One region of the Delftia sp. PE138 genome, then DNA from elsewhere that is predicted to be linked to it. Evidence: predicted binding sites of a transcription regulator. Region 1 holds the regulator's gene; each other region holds the start of a gene.
The links. The regulator LexA, encoded in region 1, represses DNA repair genes until DNA is damaged. The targets are predictions, from matches to a motif close to ACTGTATNNNNATACAGT.

Region 1 (3,455 bases):
GGGCAGTTGGACCAGATCGGCCTCTGCGGGGTCCGTGCCAAGCCCCGAGGCAACGGGCAGGCCTTCGGCGCAGCGCGTGCCCCGCCAGATCCAGACGCCTTTGTCGCGCGCACGCAGCAAGGCCGCTTCCATGCTTTCGTGAACGGTCGCATTGCCCGTGCCGGCCACCACGATGCCGCGCACGCCTGCGGCCACCAGCGCATCCACGCCGCAGGCACGCGCCAGGGCACCGCTGAACACCACCTCGACCCAGGGCAGCTCATCCAGCGCCAGCAGGTCAGACAGAGCGGGAGCGGAAATCACCATCCGCGCAACGGGGGCGACCGGCGTGACCGGCGCATCAGGCACCAGCCAGCGCACGCGTCCTTCCTCCACCACGGCCTGCGGGCCACCTTCCATGGAGCGCATGGCCTGCAGTCGGTAAGGGTGGACCTTTTGCACCTGGGCCGCCGCATGCACCTCGCCGCCGGCCACCACCCACACACCGCTGCGCCCGCCGCTGGCGGCCACGGTCACGGCATCGCGCAGATTCTGCGGTCCGTCGGCCAGCAGGGCCGTGGCCGGGCGCATGGCGCAAGTGAGCACTATGGGCTTGGCGGCAGGCAGCAGGCTGTGCAGCAGCCAGGCCGTCTCTTCCAGCGTGTCCGTTCCATGCGTGATCACCACGGCGCGTGTGTCCGCATCCTCCAGCGCCTGCGTGCAGGCACGCAGCAACGCGCGCCACACGGGCCAGTCCATATCCTTGCTGTCCACCTGCGCGATCTGCTGCGTCTGCACAGGCCCCAGCGCCTGCTGCTCCAGATCCGGCACGGCATCGAGCAGCGACTGCACCGTGATCTGTCCGGCCTTGTATCCCACTGCCTGCGACTGCGAATCCGCCCGGCCGGCGATGGTGCCGCCCGTGCCAAGAATCACCAACTTTGACTGCCCCACTTGCACCTCTTGGAAAACTGGTTAAAAATACAGATACTGTATAAATCATCAGATGACTTCTCTGCCTGCCATCTGAATTCAAGGACCGGACGCACGCCATGCTCGACCATCCCAAGCTCACCGCCCGCCAGCAACAGATCCTGGACCTGATCCAGGCCGCCATCTCCCGCACGGGCGCTCCCCCCACCCGCGCGGAAATCGCCAACACGCTGGGCTTCAAGTCCGCCAACGCAGCAGAGGAACACCTGCAGGCCCTGGCCCGCAAAGGCGTGATCGAACTGGTCAGCGGCACCTCCCGCGGCATTCGCCTGCGTACCGACACCGTGCGCAACATCAATGCCGCACGCGGCACCAGCTTCGGGCTGCCGCTGTCGGCCCTGGCGCCGCTGATGCTGCCGCTGGTGGGCCGCGTCGCGGCGGGCTCGCCCATTCTCGCCCAGGAACATATCGACCAGACCTATTCCGTCGAACCCAGCCTGTTCCAGGTCCGCCCGGACTATCTGCTGCGCGTGCGCGGCATGTCCATGCGCGACGCGGGCATCATGGACGGCGATCTGCTGGCCGTGCAGTCCGCGCATGAAGCCCGCAACGGGCAGATCGTCGTGGCACGCCTGGGAGATGAAGTCACCGTCAAGCGCCTGCGCCGCACCACGCAGGGCGTGGAGCTCCTGCCGGAAAACCCCGATTACCCGGTGATCCGCGTCGCTCCCGAAGAGGCCTTTGCCATTGAAGGCCTGGCCGTGGGGCTGATCCGCAACAGCATGTCCATGTAAACCGGACAGGCAGCCCTGCACGGGTTGCCACCCCCTACTTCATGCACCGCCCAGGTGGTAGGCGCGAAGCCTTGCAGCTTCGCCCTGGGCGGAGCTTTGCCCGCAAACCGCAATCCTGCCTGTGTCCATGCCTCTTTGAAATACGCCAACAGGAGTCGTCACATGGGATTCGCTCTGCCAACACTGTCTTCTCTGTCCTTCCTGCGCCTGGCACAGGGCATTCGCCTGCCCGCCGCCGCCATGGAGCCCGCCATGCGCACCATCCAGCCCGAATCGCCTGTGCAATCCGAGCAGGCGACCATCCTGTCCTTCAGCAAGGCACGCCGCCGCAGCCAGCAGCGGCGCAGCAAGTCAGCACGGCTGCCAGAACACAGGGATGCGCAGCTGCTGCTGCCCCTGCAACCCGAACTGCCCTCACTTCCGGCAGATCAGGCCCTGCCTTCGGGTCTGCGCATCATCCAGCGCTCGCCGCAGGAGCAGCCCGAATGCCTGTTCATCTCGGGCCGCATGGCCGATGTCTGTGCCGCCCTGGAACGCATGGAAGCGCACGGCGCGCAGACACCGGCCTGAGGTCGCCCTGAGACCAACCCGTCCACCCGGTCTGCGAGAGCCCGGGCCTGTCTCTTGCTTTGCCCAGCGGCAGGGGCTGCGCATCAGGCCCTGACAGCCGCCGGTGCAGCACTCCCCTCGCTGCGCCGATTGCGCATGCACCACGCCTGCGCCGCGGCAACGCACAGAATGCACAGCACGACGCTCAACGAAAAACGCAGTCCGCGCGCATCGGACAGCATGCCGAACAACGGCGCCACCATGCCGCCTATCGACATGGCCAGCCCCAGGGTCAGCCCGCTGGCCGTGGCCTGGTTGCGCGGCAGATAGTCCTGGGCCAGCGTGACCTGGGCGGCAAACGGAAGAAACATGCACACGCCCAGGGCCATGGTGCAGGCCAGCGCCATCCATGGCGTGGAGGCCAGGGCCAGGGCCGCCAGAGCAGGCAATGCCAACAGGTAGCCGGCGCGGATGGCCTGCATGCGCCCCCGGCGATCTGCAAGCGTGCCCCCCAGCAAAGTGCCCACCGCCGCAGCGGCTGTGAATGAGGTCAGCGTGGCCGCTCCCATGAAGTCCGAGCCGCCCAGCTCGCGCGTCACGAACATGGGCAGGGTGGACAGCACCGTCACATAGGGAATCGACCAGCAGACGATGACCCCGCACAGCAGGAAGAAGGCGCGCCAGTGGTTGGCGGGCAATTCGCCCTGAGCCACGGCCAGGCGCCGGGTGGCGCAATGGTCCTTGGCTCCATCCCGCCAAGTACAGGCATACCAGAGCACCAGCATGGCCGCTGCAGGCAGGGCCAGCATCCAGCTGCGGTGCAAGGCGCCTGCGCCCACCACGGCCGCAGCCAGCATGGGAGCGAACGATGCCCCCGCCGTTCCGCCAACCGAAAACACGCTCATCGCCTTCTGCGAGCCGCCGCCCGCCATGCGGGCCGCCACCGTTGCGGACGGATGGTAGGCCGCGATCCCCAGGCCGCACAGCACGGCAGCCAACCAGCTGACCCAGTAGTCCGGGCTCATGCCCACCAGGGCCAGGCCCAGGGCGGCCACCACAAAGCCGGCCGGCACCATCCAGGGCCGTGGCGACCGGTCGGCATACAGGCCGAACAGCGGCTGGACCATGCTCGACAGGCCCGTGGCCGCCAGCATCAGGCCGCTGGCTTCCGTATAGCTGTAGCCGCGCTCCAGCACCATG
Region 2 (3,455 bases), on a different contig from region 1:
CGCATAGTCCAGCACCAGGGCCATGCGGCCCGTGCGCTGCCCGTGCAGCCAGACGCGGCGCTCCATGAGCCGGCCTTCGCGCTCGATCATGCGCAGGCCGGCCACCAGCCATTCGTCCTCGACCAGCTGGCCCCTGGCCTGCACCTCGGCCTTGTCCATGGGCCAGCCCAGCGCGGCCATCACGTCGGCCTTGACCTCGGGGCTCAGCGATTCGCGGCGGCGCACGGCGTCGATGATCAGCTGCCAGTGGCCCAGCTGCACCAGCATGTCGCGCGGCCAGTCGCGGTGGCTGTCCACCAGATCCCGGCAGTCCTTGATGCGTGCCGCCATGCCCGTGGCCTGCGCATCGACCATGCGCGCGGCCATGGTGTTCCAGCGCTGGCGCATCTGGGAGTCGCCGGCCTGGTTGGCCAGGCCCGCGCGCACCATGTCCTGCATCCACAGCGACAGTTCCTGCAGGCCCGCCTCGACCTTGTCCCAGCGCTTGTCTTCGCGCCTGGCCTGCTGCCTGGCCGCAACCTCGGGATCGGGTGGCGGCTCGGCCGCCGCGGCGGCTGCCTTGGCCTCCTTCTTCTCGGCCTTTTCCTGGCGGCTGTCCAGCCAGGTCTGCACCCAGGCCGGTGGATCGCCGCCCTCGGTGACCTGGCCGCCCGCACGCATCAGCATCAGCGCCAGCCCATGCTTGCAGGGGAACTTGCGGCTGGGGCAAGAGCATTTGAAGGAGGGTCCCGACAGGTCCACCTGGGTCTGGTAGGGCTTGCTGCCGCTGCCCTGGCACTCGCCCCACACCGCCACATCGTTGGCACCCATGGTGGGCCATTTGGCGGGCGATTGCAGCCCCTTGGCGGCCTTGCTGGAGGAAGCGTCCGGCGATAGCGCCAGCACTTCGCTCTCTGTTCCTAATACACGCGACACCGAAGCTCCCTCTCCAAGTGTTTGTCATCGCCAGGCGCATTGAATGAAGAAACGACCGCGCCCGGCAAGCCCAAAAGCCTATCAGCAATAGTTATCGGCAATTTGAAACAAATCACAACAACGTCAAACCTCTCTCCCATGAACCGGGAACCCCATGGCGCGCAGCCAGCTGCGCTATATCAGCGCATGCATTGATGGCACCAAGCCGTACCAGCCTTCAGACATTGCAAAAAGACGCAGGAAACACGCATTCACCATTTCCTGCGATGCACATCGCCACCCATTGAAAGCAAGCACTCATTCCGCACTGAAAACGGTTTCATTCCATTGCACTGGCAACCATTGCAATCCGCTGGCCATTGCGATAGCCCGACAGTGCGTTCAAACCGGAGCCAGGCAAGGCCGGACCAGACCCTGGCTGGGGGATGGGCTCTCCAAAAACCGGATGTGCCAGGCAAATATACTGTATATTCATACAGCCATGGAGCTGCAACGCAAACTTTTCATCCTCGCCGACGCCGCCAAGTACGACGCCAGCTGCGCCTCCAGCGGATCGCAGGGGCGCGACTCGCTGGACGGCAAGGGCATGGGCTCGGTCACCGGCATGGGCATCTGCCACAGCTATGCGCCCGACGGGCGCTGCATCTCGCTGCTCAAGATCCTGCTGACCAATGTCTGCATCTTCGACTGCCGCTACTGCATCAATCGCAAGAGCTCCAACGTGCAGCGCGCCCGCTTCACGGTGGCCGAGGTGGTGCAGCTGACGCTGGACTTCTACCGGCGCAACTGCATCGAGGGACTGTTCCTGTCCAGCGGCATCATCCGCTCCAGCGACTACACCATGGAGCAGCTGGTGGAAGTGGCCCGCCGCCTGCGCGAGGAGCATGACTTTCGCGGCTACATCCATCTGAAGACCATCCCGGATGCCGCCCCTGAATTGCTGGCCCAGGCAGGCCGCCATGCCGACCGCCTGAGCATCAATGTGGAACTGCCCACGGCCAGCGGCCTGGCGCAGTTCGCGCCTGAAAAGGACGGCCGGCGCATACGCCAGGCCATGCAGGGCGTGGACCGGCATGTGCAGGCCTGGCGCGCGGCCACGCGCGAGCAGCGCCAGGCGCAGTCCCTGCCCGGCGCGCCCGCGCAGCGCGCCGCCGTGCCGCGCTTTGCGCCGGGCGGGCAAAGCACGCAGATGATCGTGGGCGCCGACCGCGCAACCGATGCCGACATCCTCGAATCCAGCCATACGCTGTATGCGGGCTACGGCCTGCGCCGCGTGTACTACTCGGCCTTCAGCCCCATTCCCGATGCCTCGCGCGACCTGCCGCCGCAGGCGCCGCCCCTCATGCGCGAGCACCGGCTCTACCAGGCCGACTGGCTCATGCGCTTTTACGGCTACGGGGCGGGCGAGATCGCGGCGGCCAGCCGCCACGGCATGCTGGACCTGGAGATCGACCCCAAGCTGGCCTGGGCACTGGCCAACCGCCAGCAGTTCCCCGTGGACCTCAACCGTGCGCCGCGCAGCCTGCTGCTGCGCGTGCCGGGCCTGGGCACGCAGACGGTGGAGCGCCTGCTGGCGGCGCGCCGCGTGCGCCGGCTGCGGCTGGACGACCTGCTGCGGCTGCGCGCCCCCGTGCAAAAGGCCCTGCCCTTCGTGCTGATCGACGGCCACCGCCCCCTGCTGGGCGAGACCGACTCGGCCGCGCTGCGCACGCGGCTGATCGCGCAGTCGCAGGCCAGCCAGGCCCAGGCGCGGCACAGCGGCATGCGCGTGCAAAGCGCACTGCAGGCCAGCCTGTTCTAGAACCTGGAGCACGCCATGCACGGACAGGCCCTCACCATCGAACTCGACAGCCCCGACGACTGGCCCGGCTTTCGCGCAGCCTGCCGGGCGCTGCTGGCCCACGGCGCCGACCCCGCTGCGGTGCGCTGGCGGTGGCCCGACACGCGGGGTGCGCAGCCACTCGGCGCGGGGGTGGATCTGTTTTCCAGCGCGCCGCAGCAGGCCATGCCCGCCTCGGCACTCGCCGGGCTGGCCGGCCCCGGCGAGGCAGGGCTGTCCCTGTCGGACACCCAGATGTCCGCCCTGCGCCATGCCTGCATGCACCGCGCGGCGGGCCGCTTCGAGCTATGCCACCGCTGGCTGGCGCGCATGCAGGCCCGGCCCGAACTGCGGCTGGATGCGCTGGATGCGGACTGGCGCGCCATCGAGGCCCTGGCCCGCCCCGTCTCGCGCGAGATCCACAAGATGCACGCCTTTGTGCGCTTTCGGACGACGCAGCGACCGGACCAGCCCGATCTGCACATCGCCTGGTTCGAGCCCGAGCACCACATCGTGCGCGCGGCGGCGCCCTTCTTCTGCAAGCGCTTTGCCAACATGCACTGGGCCATCCTCACGCCGCAATGCAGCGCGCACTGGGACGGCCATGCGCTGCGCCTGGCGCCCGGCGCGCGCCGCAGCGATGCCCCGCCAGCCGACGCGGGCGAGGCCCTGTGGCTGACCTACTACGCCAGCACCTTCAACCCCGCGCGCCTGAAGGAGC
Region 3 (3,455 bases), on a different contig from region 1:
CCAGGCCTACTCCCAGGTGGGCCAGCAGGACGGACTCGCGCTGGACGTGGAACTGGGCCACGGAGCGATGCTGACCCTCAATGTCACACGCGCCTCGCGCGGCTACACCGCGGCGGAGCGCATGGCGCTGACCTTGCTGGGGCCGCATGCGCAGGCGCAGTGGCGGCGCCTGAGCCAGCAGCAGCGAATCAGCCAGGCGGCATGGCAGGCGCTCTCACCGGGCTCGCCGGCTGCCGACGTGCTGAGTCCGCGCGAACGTGAAGTGCTGCAATGGGTCGCCAACGGCAACACCAACGCAGAAATCGCCACCATGCTGGAGTTGCGTGCAGGCACGGTGAAGCGGCACCTGGAAAACATCTACCGCAAGCTGGGAGCCGCCAATCGGCAGGACGCCTTGTCGAGGATGCGCAGGCCGGATTTCTAGCGCGTGTCGCGCGCTTGTGCGAACCCGCGCGTGCGCCGTGCGCGGGGCCAGCCCTTCGAGAAGCAGGGAAACCGGCCCTACGGCAAGACGCTCCGGCAGGCAATGCCAAACCGCTGGGCCAGCGCGTGCAGGCGCCTGTCTCGCGACCACAGGCTTGCTCGACGTAAGCGGTGCAGCCACGTCCGGCACAGTTTTACCTACAGGTTTCGCGCCAGCACAATAAAAGTCCGCCCAAGCCATACGGCGGACTTCCTGAAATCCACTGTGCCGAGGCCTCATGTTTTGTTTTGCCAGTTGCTCTCCTGTCGGCTTCAACGCCGTCCTTCTCAGCGGCGGTACGTTGCCATTTCTGGTGTCCGACGGCATGTTGTTTCAACCATTGCAGTGAGGCAGCGCATGGAGCAGGAAGTGAGATGCGCGAACTGCAATCGAAAGCTCGCCATGGGCGTCTTTCAGCTACTGAACATCAAGTGCCCGCGTTGCGGCACGTTGAATTCCCTGAGGGTCCAAGCGAACCCCCCACCCGAGTGCCGCCGAGCGCCTTCGACTCCATCCATTGAATAGGAGGCCTCCATGGCTCAAGTTTCCAAGGTTCTCGTCTCGGATCAGTACATGCCGCCGGACAACATCCAGCAGTACAAAAGCACGACGGGTTTCCCTCTTGTTTACGATTCGCGGCATATCAATCCGCATGCGCTCGTGTTCGACAACACGGGGCGTCCTGCCAACTACAACCCTGCCAACAACCGCCACACCATCGTGATGGATGTGCGCTTCAGCGATGGCTATCTGGCCGCTTGCCACATGGGCATCATTGCCAGGCACAAAGGCTCATACAGTGTGGCGGGTGACAACCGTGGCGGTGCTGTCATTGCGGGCAATTGGGGCTATTCGCCAGGCAGCGTGGCGCTTGAGGAAATTGAGATCACCAACACCAAGGACAACGGTGACTCGCACCATCGTCCGTCCGCTCAATATCCGCGTGGTGCCATCGGCGAGGCCAAGCTCGAGGAACTGCGCTGGTATCGACTGGTGATCGAAAGCATTTCCAAGAACGGCAGCATCGGCCACGCAGTCCGGGCAACGGACAAGAGTACGGGCCAGACCGTATTCAGCCTGCCAACCTTCTGGTCGGATTACTCGGCCAACTATGACTCCCGTGACGCAGGCAAGGTGGTGTTGTTCAGCATCAGTGATCCCAACAAGCCTGCCGCCGGCTTTGTCTATACACGCCTGATCAGCTATTGGTCGGATGCTGACGAGGTGATAGCCAATCCGTAAGTGATCTGAGAGCGGGTCCCAGGGCAGCGTGTAGCCGTATCGCCGCCATGCCCTGGTCCTCCTGGCAGGGGGTGGTCAATACGCATGCTGCCATGCGTTGCGCATCGTGCTGCCTTTGGTGGAAAGCCAGTCTGTAGGCGAGGGCCAGCGATACGCAATCTCCTGGGAATCCGGCATATCGGTTGCCCTGCCGCCAAGTGCTGCGAGGCGTTTGACTGCCTGCACCCTCACGAAAGTTCTGAGGACCTGTTGGAACAGAGCTGCCTCGTCCATGCCTGGCTCCAGCATCTGCAGGGCTTCTTCGTACAAGGCATCGTCGATCGTCACGGTGATCCGCATGGCGGGCCCTCTGTCATCAAAACAGATGCAATTCTGGGCTTGCGCCAGCCTGCAGACAAGCGCGCTTCCCTCCGAAGTGGTCACTCCTGTTTTGCTATGATGACTGTATAAAGATACAGTTTCGAGCGGCCTGGCTGCCCGATCTGCCAGGCCCATGCTCCCTCCCCACCGCTTCTACTACCTGCACAACTTCCAGCGCGCGCTGGACTGGATTGGCCAGCGTTACGGCGATCTGCTGGACGCGCCCGAGCAGGCATTCCTCACCCGTTTCACGCAGCTGCCCCAGCCCTCGCAGGCGCTGATGGTGCGTTTGCTGATGCGGCGCGGGCCGTGGTTTCGGGCCGGCAAGCTGGTGTACGAAGAAATTCCCGGCATTGCCGAGGCAGCCGCGCCCCTGCTGGAGCTGGGCTGGCTGGACGCGGACCACCCCATGGCGCTGGAGGAGCTGTTTGCGCTGCACACCAAGCCCGAGCTGCTGCAGCTGTTCGCAGGCGCACCCATTCACTCAGGCCTGCGCAAGGCCGAGCTTTTGCAGGCCCTGCAGCCTCTGCATGAGGCGCCCAGGCCCTATGCGCAATGGCACCAGGGCGTCGGAGCCGGCGAAGCCGCCTGGCGCGTGATGGTGGGTGCGCTGTGCGAGCGCTTTCGGCTGATGTTCTTCGGCAATCTCTACCAGGACTGGTCGGAATTCGTGCTGGCCGACCTGGGCGTGTTCCGCTACGAGGCCGTGGCCTTCGATGCGGCGTCGCGGGCCTTCCAGTCGCGTGCCGATGTCGATGGCTACCTGGCCCTGCAGGCCTGCCGCGCGGCGCTGGATGAGGGCGTGGAGATCGATGCGCTGCTGCAGCAGGTGGCCGGCTGCGCCAGCGGCAATGCCTGGCTGGAGCAGCGCCGCGCCAAGGTGCTGCTGCGCATAGGCCAGGCCTGCGAACGCATGCAGGACTGGGAGCGTGCCGAGCAGGCCTATGCGCAAAGCCGCTACCCCGGCGCCCGCCACCGGCGCATGCGTGTGTACGAGCGCATGGAGCGCTTTGCCGATGCCATGGCGCTGGCCCAGGCCGCCCAGGCCCAGCCCGAGAGCGACGAGGAGCTGCAGCGCGTGGCGCGCATGCTGCCGCGCCTGCGCCGCAGCCTGGGGCAGGGCGCACGCGGGCGTGCGGCGGCGCTGGCGCCCGTGGTGGCGCAGATGCGCATGGACGTGGAGCTGGAGCTGCCGGCGCGGCCCGCATCGGTCGAATACGTGCTGCGCGACCATTGGCACAGCGACTCCGCGCCGGTGTTCTACGTGGAGAACGCGCTCATCAACTCGCTGTTCGGCCTGCTGTGCTGGCCGGCCATCTTCGCGCCGCTGCCGGGCGCCTTCTTCCACCCGTTCCAGAGCGGCCCGGCCGACCTGTCCGCGCCCGACTTC
Region 4 (3,455 bases), on a different contig from region 1:
GACGCGATCTTCTCAAGGCAGTAGCCCAGGCCGCGCACGGTGGCGATGCGGATGGGGCCGCGCTCTATCTTCTTGCGCAGCCGGTGGATGTAGACCTCGATGGCGTTGTTGCTGACTTCGTCGCCCCACTCGCACAGGCGCTCGACCAACTGGTCCTTGCTGACCAGCCGGCCGGCCCGCTGCAGCAGCACTTCCAGCAGGCCCAGCTCGCGCGCCGACAGCTCGACCATCTTGCCGTCGATGGTGGCCACGCGGCCGGCCTGGTCGTAGACCAGCGGGCCGTGCTTGATGGTGCTGCTGGCGCCGCCCATGCCGCGCCGCGTGAGGGCGCGCACGCGCGCCTCCAGCTCGGACAGCGCAAACGGCTTGGCCATGTAGTCGTCGGCACCGTAGTCCAGCCCCTGCACGCGCTCCTCCACGCTGTCGGCCGCCGTGAGGATGAGCACCGGCAGCGCATCGCCGCGGCCGCGCAGCTTCTTGAGCACTTCGAGACCGTGCATCTTGGGCAGGCCCAGGTCCAGGATCAGCAAATCGAATTCGCTGCTGGTCATCAGCGCGGTGTCGGCCTCGCTACCATTGGCCACATGGCTGACCACGGCGCCCGAGCCGCGCAGGCTGCGCAGCAGGCCATCGGCCAGGACCTGGTCGTCTTCGGCAATCAGAATGCGCATGGGGGATGTCTCCTGTAATGCAGGCGCGCTCTGGGAGTTGGAAATGCGCGCCTTTAATTCCCAGGATTCTAGGATGCGCCCCGCAGCGCGGGCAGGGACCTTACCCGAGTGAGCCGCCGCCCGCGTAGGCCTCCAGCCCCAGCGCCACCACAGTGGCGATGTCGTCGCCGACTTCCTCGCGGAATTCGGCCTCGGCCTGGGAGACGGCGTCATGGAAAGCCTGCAGCCAGGCCAGGCCCGCTGGCGTGAAGCGGATGCGGCGCGCGCGCGCATCGCGCTCGTCGCTCTCGCGCGTGACCAGGCCCCAGGCCTCGCACTGGGTCACCAGGTCGCCCATGGACTGCTTGGTCATGCCTGCGCGCTCTGCCAGGTCCGTCAGCCGGTCGCCAGCCAGCGACAGATGCCGCGTGATGTGGATATGGGCCGCCCCCACCTTGTCGCGCGCAGCGAGGTTGGACAGTGCCAGCGGCACCTCCACATCGCGCGCCATGAGCTGCAGCACACGCGCGTCGAACCGCCGCATGGCATGGCCGAGCAACCGGCCCAGGTGGGTCTGGCGCCAGGCGTCGGCGGGCGGCGTGACAGGGGAAAGCTCACTCATGGATGCATTGTGAAGGCAAATCCAACAAGTCAGGAAAACTGACCAAAAACACCAACAAATCAAGGCAGCAAGCCCATAAACTACTGTTCAAGCATCCAGCCTGAATGCAAATACAGAGCTGAATCCATACCCAACCCAGGAGTCCGCATGAACACCGCCGTCACCACCGCCAACAGTGAAAAAGCCAAGGCCCTGCAGGCCGCACTCGCCCAGATCGAAAAGCAGTTCGGCAAGGGCACGATCATGCGCCTGGGTGAAGGCGAAGCCATCCAGGACATCCAGGTCGTCTCCACCGGCTCGCTGGGCCTGGACATCGCCCTGGGTGTGGGCGGCCTGCCCCGTGGCCGCGTGATCGAGATCTACGGCCCTGAATCCTCGGGCAAGACCACGCTGACGCTGCAGGTCATCGCCGAAATGCAAAAGCAGGGCGGCACCTGCGCCTTCATCGACGCAGAACACGCGCTGGACACCAGCTATGCCCAGAAGCTGGGCGTGAACCTCAACGAAGTGCTGATCAGCCAGCCCGACACCGGCGAGCAGGCCCTGGAAATCGTGGACAGCCTGGTGCGCTCGGGCGCCGTGGACATGATCGTCGTGGACTCGGTGGCCGCACTGACACCGCGCGCCGAAATCGAAGGCGAGATGGGCGACCAGCTGCCCGGCCTGCAGGCCCGCCTGATGAGCCAGGCGCTGCGCAAGCTGACCTCCACCATCAAGAAGACCAATTGCATGGTCATCTTCATCAACCAGATCCGCATGAAGATCGGCGTGATGTTCGGCAGCCCCGAAACCACCACGGGCGGCAATGCGCTGAAGTTCTACGCCTCGGTCCGCCTGGACATCCGCCGCACCGGCACCATCAAGAAGGGCGACGAAGCCATCGGCAACGAAACCAAGGTCAAGGTCGTCAAGAACAAGGTCTCGCCCCCGTTCAAGACCGCCGAGTTCGACATCCTCTTCGGCGAAGGCATCTCGCGCGAAGGTGAAATCCTGGACATGGGCGTCAACGCCAAGATCCTCGACAAGTCGGGGGCCTGGTACGCCTACAACGGCGAAAAGATCGGCCAGGGTCGCGACAACGCCCGCGAATTCCTGCGCGAGAACAGCGGCCTGGCCGTGGAGATCGAGAACAAGGTGCGCGACAGCCTGGGCATCGCCCTGCTGCCCACGGCCGGTGGCGATGCCTCCGAAGCCAAGGCCGCCAAGGCGGGCAAGGCCAAGGCCGACAAGGACGGCGTGATCGAGGCCTGAGCGCCCAGACCCCTCACTGCAGGCGCCGCCGCGCCTGCACACACTGTGTTTGCCATCTTGGCGCAGGCTCACGTCTGCGCCTTTTTTATCGCCGGGACGCCCCAAGGCAAAAAAGCGGCCCCCTTGGGGGGCAGCGGACCTTGCGCAGCAAGGGGAGCGTGGGGGCCCTTTTTATTCGGGACGATTCAGGAGACATTGCCGCATGGGATTCGCCAAGCTGTCGCTCAAGGGCCGGGCGCTCAAGCTGCTGGGCCAGCGCGAACATTCACGGCTGGAGCTGGAACGCAAGCTCGCCCCCCATGTGGAGGAAGGCGAGGACCTGGGCGCCATGCTCGACGCGCTGGAGCAGCGCGGCTTCATCAGCGCCGAGCGCGTGGCCGAGTCCGTGCTGCATCGCAAGGCCGCGCGCTTTGGCACATCGCGCGTGGTGCAGGAGCTGCGCAGCAAGGGGCTGGACGATGGCCTGGTGCGCGCCGCCGCAGAACAATTGCGCGCCACCGAACTGCAGCGCGCCCATGCCGTATGGCGCCAGCGCTTCGGCACACCGCCGGCCACCCCACAGGAACGCCTCAAGCAGATGCGCTTTCTGGCCGCGCGCGGCTTTGGCGGAGAAATAGCGAGCAAGGTGCTGCGCGGGCGCAGCGAAGACTGGGATGACGGAGCTGCAGACGAAGGCAACTAATCCACGCGCCGGGTTGCGCCCCAGCACACCAGCGACCCCACGGTCACCAGCGCCACGCCCTGCCAGAAGCCCCAGCCCGGCTGCACCTGCAGCCAGGCACTGGCCAGCAAGGCAGAGAACACGGGCGTGAAGTACGAGGCCGCCGCCATCACGGCCAGATGCCCGTGCTGTATGCCGTGCTCCCAGCAGCTGTAGCCCATGGCCGTGAGCCCGCCCACGGCCAGCAGCTGCAGCACCACGGTGCCTGACC

Region 2: a site for LexA is predicted at 1,378-1,395, ahead of HFGMBDPB_RS11235 (putative DNA modification/repair radical SAM protein). Genes of this name have one in related genera too.
Region 3: a site for LexA is predicted at 2,147-2,164, ahead of HFGMBDPB_RS00845 (VRR-NUC domain-containing protein). Genes of this name have one in related genera too.
Region 4: a site for LexA is predicted at 1,372-1,389, ahead of recA (recombinase RecA). Genes of this name have one in related genera too.

Annotation. Positions count from the first base shown of each region.
Region 1 covers NZ_JABEPN010000004.1:162,140-165,594, reverse strand. Annotated here, with positions in the region: gene HFGMBDPB_RS15775 (asparaginase) at 1-933, opposite strand, end outside; gene lexA (transcriptional repressor LexA) at 1,032-1,706, shown strand; gene HFGMBDPB_RS15765 (hypothetical protein) at 1,869-2,276, shown strand; gene HFGMBDPB_RS15760 (MFS transporter) at 2,360-3,455, opposite strand, start outside.
Region 2 covers NZ_JABEPN010000002.1:497,123-500,577, reverse strand. Annotated here, with positions in the region: gene HFGMBDPB_RS11240 (SWIM zinc finger family protein) at 1-885, opposite strand, end outside; gene HFGMBDPB_RS11235 (putative DNA modification/repair radical SAM protein) at 1,397-2,716, shown strand; gene HFGMBDPB_RS11230 (TIGR03915 family putative DNA repair protein) at 2,732-3,455, shown strand, end outside.
Region 3 covers NZ_JABEPN010000001.1:188,605-192,059, forward strand. Annotated here, with positions in the region: gene HFGMBDPB_RS00825 (helix-turn-helix transcriptional regulator) at 1-424, shown strand, start outside; gene HFGMBDPB_RS00830 (Com family DNA-binding transcriptional regulator) at 821-988, shown strand; gene HFGMBDPB_RS00835 (hypothetical protein) at 998-1,705, shown strand; gene HFGMBDPB_RS00840 (DUF2191 domain-containing protein) at 1,781-2,032, opposite strand; gene HFGMBDPB_RS00845 (VRR-NUC domain-containing protein) at 2,199-3,455, shown strand, end outside.
Region 4 covers NZ_JABEPN010000001.1:1,840,560-1,844,014, forward strand. Annotated here, with positions in the region: gene HFGMBDPB_RS08345 (response regulator) at 1-671, opposite strand, end outside; gene HFGMBDPB_RS08350 (MarR family winged helix-turn-helix transcriptional regulator) at 772-1,272, opposite strand; gene recA (recombinase RecA) at 1,420-2,523, shown strand; gene recX (recombination regulator RecX) at 2,726-3,205, shown strand; gene yddG (aromatic amino acid DMT transporter YddG) at 3,202-3,455, opposite strand, start outside.